Regions from separate parts of the Lysinibacillus sp. K60 genome, predicted to be linked through region 1. Evidence: riboswitches for the same ligand, from Rfam matches in the RefSeq annotation. Region 1 holds a riboswitch; each other region holds the start of a gene.

Region 1 (2,204 bases):
ATAGCGCCAGCCTCTGCAAACATGCGACCAGCAATTTCATCAAGCTCAAGTGTTGTAACTCCTGGCTTTGTTGCAGCTTTCATCGCTTCGCGAATTTCAGCACAAATGCGTCCTATTTTTTTAAAAGCTTCAATCTCTTCTTGCGTTTTTACAATCATGTATAACGTCCCTTTCATCTAATATCTATTCTTTAATATAACATAACTTTTTATGCGTATAACGATAAACGCTTTAAATATTGTATGCTTTCCTACTTTGCAAAGTGCTAAAAGAGCTATTCACGATAAAAAAGCCCCTCCACTCATGTGAAGGGACTTGCATTAAGCTTTTCTTTGCATTAATTGTGGAGCGGCTGTGAATAAAAGAACACCAACGATTGCCGTTAAAATGGTTGCTGGTAGCATATATGTACCATTGTAGATGATGGAATAGATCCATGCATTTTGGTCACCGGCATATTCGGCAAAAAATACAGCACCAGCAATTGTATGTGCTGTGTATCGTAAGAAGCCTGCGAAAACGGTACCTATGATTATATAAAGTGCCATTTTTGTTTTGTTCATATGTTTAGCAGCGTCTAACACTGGTCCACGAACAACCGCCGCTAATCCTACAACTGTAAAAGCAACTCCATAATCCAAGAATCCTTGTAGCCAGTACACAATCGTAGCACCAAACATGGTTTGCATTACACCTACGAGTAATCCAGTTGTTAGCCCAGCTACTAAGCCCCAGCGAAATGCTATTAACATAATTGGTACCATAACAAGACTAACTGAGCCGCCTTGTGCCCATACTTTAAAGGAAACCTGATCCAGTACGAGACCAATCGCTGCAAAAATCGCAATCTCCACTAGCATTAATAGTCTTTTTTTGTCCATACATATTCTCTCCTTTGTTCCGATGTAGGATACAAGAGCAGGAATAGAAAAGCGCTGATATGTCTCTTTCTGACACCTTTTTTCCTTTAAGGACGAAAAAACGATGTCAGGACAGAGCCTCACATCGTACAAGTGTCGGTTTCTATCCACATCCCTACGCAAGCGTTAACTTACAGGTTCGAAGAGTCAAGGCATTACGTGCCCAGTCTCAGCTGACATCATCAGCTCCCCTTGTGGTCGTTACATCTGAATTTATTTGAACAATCTCATTGTACGCAAAGGATTGAAGGATTACAACCTTCCATACATCATTTTTTTGAAACTTTGCTGTTTTTCATGCGTAAATATTTAAAAAGGAGGTACAACTATGGAGAATCAAAAAATTTTAGCTGCCTTTAGTTATCTTAGTATTTTCTTCGCCCCTTTTATCGTTCCATTAATTGTATATTTTGTGACAAAAGACAGTGATGTAAAAAGCCATTCGATTCGTGCACTTGTCTCTCATTTAATACCTTTTGTTTTTGGCATTCTATTCTTTATTGTCTTTGTTTTTTCTACATTTAGTTTAGATCCAACCTCCAATAACAAGACGGTGATGATTATTTGGTTTGCTTCATTCGCCATCTATGCTCTCGTCTCACTAGGTATTGTGATTTGGAATATAATTCAGGCTGTTCGTGTTATCCGTTAATGTTTTATTTTTAAGTGAAACAGGTAGTAGTAATTGTAAAAGGAGCTGTTTTGGGATGAAAGTATCAAACGTTGTAAAAACTGCCGTCAAGTTAGCACCTATTGTTATTCCTATCGTAAAAAAAGTAATGGCTGCAAAAAAGGGCACAACACCTAATACCACCACTCGAAAAAAATAAAACGAAGGCGTATTCCTATACGCCTTCGTTTTATTTCACTTCAAAATGGGTTTGACTATGGCCATTCAATGTTTTTTCCACGTGTAAAACTGCTGGCATCGCAGATTTCAATTCAGGCACATGAGAAATAACGCCAATCATACGACCAGAATCCTGTAAATCAATTAATGTATCAATTGCTTTATTTAGTGATTCCTCATCGAGTGAGCCAAAGCCCTCATCAATAAACATCGTTTCAATATGAATATTACCTTGGAAGCTTTGAATCACATCTGCCATCCCCAATGCAAGGCTCAATGAAGCATTAAATTTTTCGCCACCTGATAAAGTTTTGACATCTCGTAATTGATCCGTATAAGCATCATAAACATCAAGACCAAGGCCACTTTGCTTCGCATGCTTTTCTAATCTATCTGAACGTCTAAGCTCGAATTGACCGTTTGATAAATGATAC
Region 2 (2,204 bases), on a different contig from region 1:
TATGAACCAAATAGCTATGGCGAGTGGGAGCATAATTTAGACCATAAAGAGCCTGAATTACGCATTGATGGTCATGCAGGTATTCATGACTTCCGTGAAGACGATAATAATTACTTTGAGCAACCAGGTAAGCTATTCCGTCTATTGACGGTGGAAGAGCAACAACGTCTATTTGAAAATACAGCGAATGATATGGCTTCTGTTGAAGAATTCATCAAACGCCGTCACATTCTTCACTGCTATCTAGCTGACCCAGCATATGGTGAAGGTGTCGCAAAAGCGATGGGTCTTTCATTAGAAGGTATGGACCTTACAAACCCATATGTAAAACAACCAACAAACGTTTAATATTCCACTTTATTATTGATATCCAAATCCAACTTTTACTCCATGTGAATCCACTATTCACATGGAGTTTTTTGATTAAAAAAGGCCTATGTCTATTTTTTGACATAAGCCTTTTCTTTCATTATTGGTAAATTCGACTGCCTGCTTTTTTAAACTCCTCTGCCTTTTCCTTCATACCTTGATGGATCGCTTCAGTCGTATTCAAATCCTTATCTTTCATTCATATTTTCACGAATCGCTACAAACTCCATTTCAGGCGTTATAATCCCCCTTCGTGCATAGTGAAGCTGTGTCACATTTTTACCTTTTTTAGCACGCAAAGGCTTTCTCGTCAACTCAGGGAAGACATTTTCTTGAATACGCGGGTCATCAACATGACGAAAGCCATTATCCTCCGGTTTAATGGAGCGTCCCTCATATGCTTCTACATCCCCTCGCTCTTGAATCCATGCATTTCGTAAGGCAGGTAAACCTTTCGTAATATCTACTTGGTAGGCTGGATCTGTATAGGGCCCACTCGTATCATATACTCGAATAGGAGCATTTTCTTCATTTCCAAAACTGCCTGTTGTCGGACTTAATGCAATTTCTCGCATAGGTACTAGAATATCTGGGCGTGATCCTTCCACATATACTTTTTTGCTTCCTTCAAAGCTAGACATAATGGTAATATTCTTTTCACTAATTGCTGACATGAGCTACTTCTCTCCCTTAAATTTATTTTGATATAAGGACCGATTCTAGCTCACCCCAACAATCCAAAAAATAAAGGCCGAATCCAAAATAATTATTTGGATCCGGCCACGAATGTAAAGGTCTATTGATTGCATACTCTGCAATAGCTTCTTAACTTTCCCACGCTGGTATGAGCCAGATCAGGTCCAAAGGGTCAAGAAACTTCGTAGCGTTTCCCTCTCAGCCTGACTCATCAGACTCCCCTAGTTAATACTATTTAGTTTGATGCTAGTGTAGCAGATAATACTAAGAGATGGAAGTTATTTTTTATCTTACTAGGTAAATAATACTTCCGCAAAATAGATCACAATGGTTACAGTTATACAGCTTACAATGGTAGAAAATAAAACAGCTTGCGCGGCTGTTGCTGATTCTACATCATATTCCAATGCTAGACTAGAACTATTACGGGATGTTGGAAAGGCACTAGCTATAAACAGTGATTGTGCGACGACTCCATCTAATCCCAATATATAAATAATGGCTAATGCAACAGATGGTCCAATAATTAATCGCGTAAAACAGCTGATAATGACGGTTTTATTAAACATTGATTTCATCTCTAGTTGTGATAATTGCGCACCTAAAGTAATTAAGGCCACAGCAATAAATCCATCTGCCACATGTTCTACTGGTATTTTGATAAACTGTGGAATACCGATACCAAAATAGTTCATAGCGGCACCTATAATCAGCGCATGAATAATAGGCATTTTAAAGAAATCCTTGATGATTGTCATACCCGACTTTGTAGAAGAAATTAAATTGTATAATCCATATGTATACGTAGTCATATTTTGAAAGATTACGAGCATGACCTGAATGGCTACTCCAATAGGTTGCGTGGCAAATATCATTTGAGCAACTGGAATACCGTAATTGCCAGAGTTAATAAGCACCACACTATTTTTAAAGACAGCTGCCTCTGTTCTAGCTAAACCTAGCCCTTTTGCCATAAAATGACTGAGTAACATTTGACTACCTATAAAGAGTATAATAAATAATCCGACCTCTCCCAGTACCGATAACTCCACATGTGTTTCATATAAATTTACAAAAACAGCTGCCGGCATAAAGCAATATGTAATAAGCTGAGACAATGCTTTTAAATTAAAGCGAAA
Region 3 (2,204 bases), on a different contig from region 1:
CCGCGCCACCACCACTATCTGAGCCAGCGATTGTTGTTACAATATGCATGAAGCTACACCATCCTTTGATAAGCGATGTATAGCATTGAGTAAGGCTATTTGAAAATCACCAATGTCTGCAGTAAATGCTGATGCCAGTACACCTGCTTTTTTATAGTAAGTAAGTGTTTCTATTAATTGTTGGTAAGGGTTATGGCTTACACTATAGGCTGCGCCACAAATTGCACTAAGTAAACAACCTGTACCCGTTACTTCCGTCATTTGTGGATGACCACCAGCGATCCATTGACTATGCTTGCCATCAGTTATAAAATCGCGTTCTCCTGTGACAATAACAATGCATTGATAGCGTTGAGCCAATGATACGGCTTCTGCTTCCATAGCGATAGTGCCATGACCACTATTGACACCTTTTTGTTGCCAATTTACACCAGCTATTGCTGCTAGCTCGCCGAGATTACAGCGAATAACGGCAAATTGTATGTTTTCAAGTAAATATTTTACGGTTTCCTTACGGTAAGTTGTGGCTCCAACTCCGACAGGATCTAAAACAACAGGAATATCAAGTATATTGGCTTTTTCACCTGCTAATAACATGGCACTTTTTGTGCGATTATTAAGTGTTCCAATATTAATTAATAATGCTTGAGCAATGGCTACCATCTCCTCTACCTCTTGGCAGTCATCGGTCATTACTGGTGAAGCACCTATCGCTAATAAACCATTTGCTTGAAAATTTGCCACTACATAATTGGTAATACAATGGATAAGTGGTTGTTGTTGACGAATTGTTTGAAAAATCATTGTAGTCCTCCTTAAGGGATGGACGTAAGCATGCAAAAAAGGCTCTTTTTGTGTAAAAATGCACGAAAAGAGCCTTTCATCTGAAAAAAGATGTTTATTGCTCCCTACGTCAGTATTAACTAACAGGTTCAAAGGGTCAGGTTTTACCTTCTCAACTCTTGCGAGTCCCCCTGCAATCTTGCTTTTAGTTGACCAAAATGTACCATACTTTTCATTTGTATTCAATAGCAAGTTTTCCTATAGATAAAATGTGACCGATGCCATATAGGAGAGTATGATAGTTGTCATGACTTTACCGAAATTAAACACAAACCATTGAAAATGCTGAAAAAAGAGTTTTATAATGTGTCATAACAAAAGGGGGCAATTGCCATGAAAAGACAAGATTTAGTTGCACCAGAATGGTATAACATAGTAGAGGAAATTGAAAAATATGCTCAGGATGCAACCAAAAATGCTTTAATCATTTATGAAGAAAACCAAGACATCCAATGTATTACATATGCACATTTATTGGAAAAAGCGAATCAAGCAGCACATGTATTCACCAAGCAAGGTTTAAAGAAAGGTGATGTCATTTTAGTGATGGTACCCCGTTCAGTGGAAGCATATATTGTGTATATTGCTGCATTAAAAGCAGGTTTAACTATTATTCCAAGTTCTGAAATGTTAAGAACAAAGGATATTGAGTATCGAATTCGTCATGCAAATGCTAAAGCGGTTATTGCATTTGAACCCTATATTGAACAGTTCGATAAAGTGGGGAATTTACAAGACATCCAACAATTTGTCATAGGGAATGCACATAAACCTTGGCAGAACATACTTGAAAAAATGTATAATCAATCTACAACCTACATAAATCCTATCCCAACAAAAAGCACAGACAATGCATTTTTAGCCTATACAAGTGGAACAACAGGAAATCCAAAAGCAGCAGTGCATACTCATAGTTGGGGCTATGCTCATTTACGAACAACAGCACCACATTGGTTGGGTGTACAAGAAAATGATATTGTTTGGGCGACTGCAGCACCAGGCTGGCAAAAATGGATATGGAGTCCGTTTCTGGCTACTTTAGGCAGTGGTGCTACTGCATTTGTCTACAAAGGTAAATTTGAAGCATCTTCTTATTTAGCATTGCTTCAGAGATTCAAAATCAATGTACTATGCTGTACACCAACTGAATATCGTTTTATGGCAGCGCTTGATAATTTACATGAGTATGATTTAAGTGCAATTCGCCAAGCTGTATCAGCTGGTGAGCCATTAAATAGTGAGGTCATTAGAGTATTCTTGGAAACATTTAAATTACAAGTGCGAGATGGCTATGGACAAACGGAAAATACATTATTAGTAGGCACAATGGTAGGGATGGAAGCAAGAGTTGGCTCTATGGG
Region 4 (2,204 bases), on a different contig from region 1:
TTAGTTCCCATATGAATAAGAGGAAGGCGATAAAAATTATCGTCCTTCCCTTGTGTAATGCATGTTTCATTACTGATATTTCTCCGTTAATGTATCCATCGTAATCCCCGTTGGCTGATATAAAATTTTCACTTGTGTAATGACATTGATGGCACCAAGCTCGATCATCTTCTCATTCATTTTTTCAATGATTTGGAGCAATGTTGAAAGCTCACCCTCCATCGTTGTTTCCAATGGATGAACCTCATATTTCACCCCAGAAGCATCGATCACCGCAATTGCTGCATCTACATACGGTATCACATCTTCATATTTCTCTGTCTTCGGAATGATTTGTACACTGATTAATGAATTTGCCATCTTATTTGCCCTCCTTTTTAGGTAAGAACTCATTAGTAAAGGCTTTTTTCGCATCAAATTCGCCCTCTAGTACTTGATTGCTAGACATCCATTTCGCATAATTTTCCCACACAGAAAGCTTTTGCTCTCCCCATTGCTTGGCATCATCCTGGTATTTATCAGCCAGCCATTCCTGACTTTTATGCACTAACGCTTTATCTAAATCAGGGGCCGCTTCGATTAAAATATCCGCCGCTTCACTTGGGTTTTCACTTGCGTATTCATAGCCCTTCGCTGCCGCTGCCACAAAGGCTTTGACTACATCGGGGTTGTCCTGTATCATTTTTTCATTTGTAGCTAAAACGGGCGTATAATAATCTAATTGATCACTATAATCTGTAAGATATAGCATATTAATCTTTTCCCCACGCAGCTCAGCCTCAATACCAGTCCATGCATAATAAATCCAAGCAAAATCAATGTCTTTTTCCATCATTGTGAAGAAATCTAAATCCCCTGCATTGACAATATCTAGCTTATTAATATCTGCCTTTTCTTTTTGCATTAGTGATTGTAAGACGGCTTGCTCTAATGGCGCACCCCAACCACCATAGGTTTTACCTTCAAAATCCTTCGGCGATGTAATGCCCTTTGAAGCAATAGAAGCAAAGCCAGATGTATTATGCTGTATAATTGCTGCGATTGAGACCAGCGGCACATTCTGTACTCGTGCCTGTGTTATGCCTTCCTGATAGCTCACGCCAAAATCCGCCTTTCCAGAAGCAACAAGCTGATCTGCACCCGCCTCACCAGGCATAATAATATCAACATCTAAGCCCTGTTCCTCAAAATAACCGAGTTTTTTTGCAACATATAGTCCTGTATGATTTGTATTCGGCGTCCAATCCAGTACCACAGACACCTTTTTCAGCTTGTCAGCAGCCTGCTTATCCTCCTTGTCACTACAGCCTGCTAATGTTAATAGTGCTACCATTAGAATAAATAACCATTTTTTCATGCGAAAGCCTCCCAGTTTGTAATATGAAAGTGTTCATGAATGAATGTTGTCACCAGAAGAAAGCGTATACAATGTTGGCAAGCTGTTGCTTGAAACATAAAAAAACGCCTAGGATTCCTCCCAGACGTATCGCAATCAATCTTCAAAACTTTGCTTTTTTGAATAGATGTTCCCTACGCTGGTACGAGCCAAATCAGGTTCAAAGGGTCAGCGTCTATCGGACACAATCTCAGCTAGCAATTACTAGCCCCCCTACATTCTTTCGCTATGAACTTTTCGATGATTATTATACCCATAGTTTCACTTAAATGACAAGGTGCTATTTTTGAAATGAGCTTAAAGCCCAGCACTCCTAAGAGACTGGGCATTCTTTTAGCTTGGTTTCTGTTCTTTTTTGGCTGTGACAACATGAGAGATTGCCCCATCTGTTGCAATATCTACTTTAAATGAACCGTTGGAATGGCGATCCGCACGAGACAATGCTTGCACGTCAATCACCTCTTGAACACCTTTTTCAGTTTCAATCACAACCTGCTCCCCGTCTGTTGCTTGAACAACTGCCACAATTCGGTGAGGGTTTGCTTTTAACTCTGTTAATACTTTTAGTCCACGTTTTGCACGACCTGCTACTTCAACTTCAGCGACATTCATTTTCTTCACGGCCCCACGCTGTGTCACAATCACTACATATTGGGTAACATCAGGCTGTAATACATTGACGCCAACTAAGGCTTCTCCATCTTTTAGTGTGATCCCTTTCACACCGCCTGTTTTCACACCTGTCACAGGTAGTTCCTCCATTGGGAAACGAATTGCATAGGCTGTATCCGTTGTGAGCATCAGCTCC

The links. Region 1 has a riboswitch for thiamine pyrophosphate ahead of thiT (energy-coupled thiamine transporter ThiT). Riboswitches for the same ligand answer to the same signal wherever they lie in the genome.
Region 2: another riboswitch for thiamine pyrophosphate. It lies ahead of HCH28_RS13935 (phosphomethylpyrimidine synthase ThiC); the one in region 1 lies ahead of thiT (energy-coupled thiamine transporter ThiT).
Region 3: another riboswitch for thiamine pyrophosphate. It lies ahead of thiM (hydroxyethylthiazole kinase); the one in region 1 lies ahead of thiT (energy-coupled thiamine transporter ThiT).
Region 4: another riboswitch for thiamine pyrophosphate. It lies ahead of HCH28_RS20515 (ABC transporter substrate-binding protein); the one in region 1 lies ahead of thiT (energy-coupled thiamine transporter ThiT).

Annotation. Positions count from the first base shown of each region.
Region 1 is NZ_JAASJR010000011.1:80,770-82,973, reverse strand. Features, by position in the region: gene map (type I methionyl aminopeptidase) at 1-158, opposite strand, end outside; gene thiT (energy-coupled thiamine transporter ThiT) at 321-881, opposite strand; TPP riboswitch at 1,016-1,123, opposite strand; gene HCH28_RS20185 (magnetosome magnetite crystal formation protein family) at 1,249-1,572, shown strand; gene HCH28_RS25180 (hypothetical protein) at 1,628-1,750, shown strand; gene HCH28_RS20180 (AAA family ATPase) at 1,781-2,204, opposite strand, start outside.
Region 2 is NZ_JAASJR010000005.1:435,143-437,346, reverse strand. Features, by position in the region: gene HCH28_RS13940 (catalase) at 1-348, shown strand, start outside; partial or broken gene HCH28_RS13935 (phosphomethylpyrimidine synthase ThiC) at 570-1,043, opposite strand; TPP riboswitch at 1,184-1,298, opposite strand; gene HCH28_RS13930 (AEC family transporter) at 1,359-2,204, opposite strand, start outside.
Region 3 is NZ_JAASJR010000004.1:182,288-184,491, reverse strand. Features, by position in the region: gene thiD (bifunctional hydroxymethylpyrimidine kinase/phosphomethylpyrimidine kinase) at 1-49, opposite strand, end outside; gene thiM (hydroxyethylthiazole kinase) at 37-804, opposite strand; TPP riboswitch at 889-986, opposite strand; gene mbcS (acyl-CoA synthetase MbcS) at 1,177-2,204, shown strand, end outside.
Region 4 is NZ_JAASJR010000012.1:10,741-12,944, forward strand. Features, by position in the region: gene HCH28_RS20505 (ABC transporter permease) at 1-70, opposite strand, end outside; gene HCH28_RS20510 (thiamine-binding protein) at 70-360, opposite strand; gene HCH28_RS20515 (ABC transporter substrate-binding protein) at 362-1,357, opposite strand; TPP riboswitch at 1,511-1,621, opposite strand; gene parC (DNA topoisomerase IV subunit A) at 1,730-2,204, opposite strand, start outside.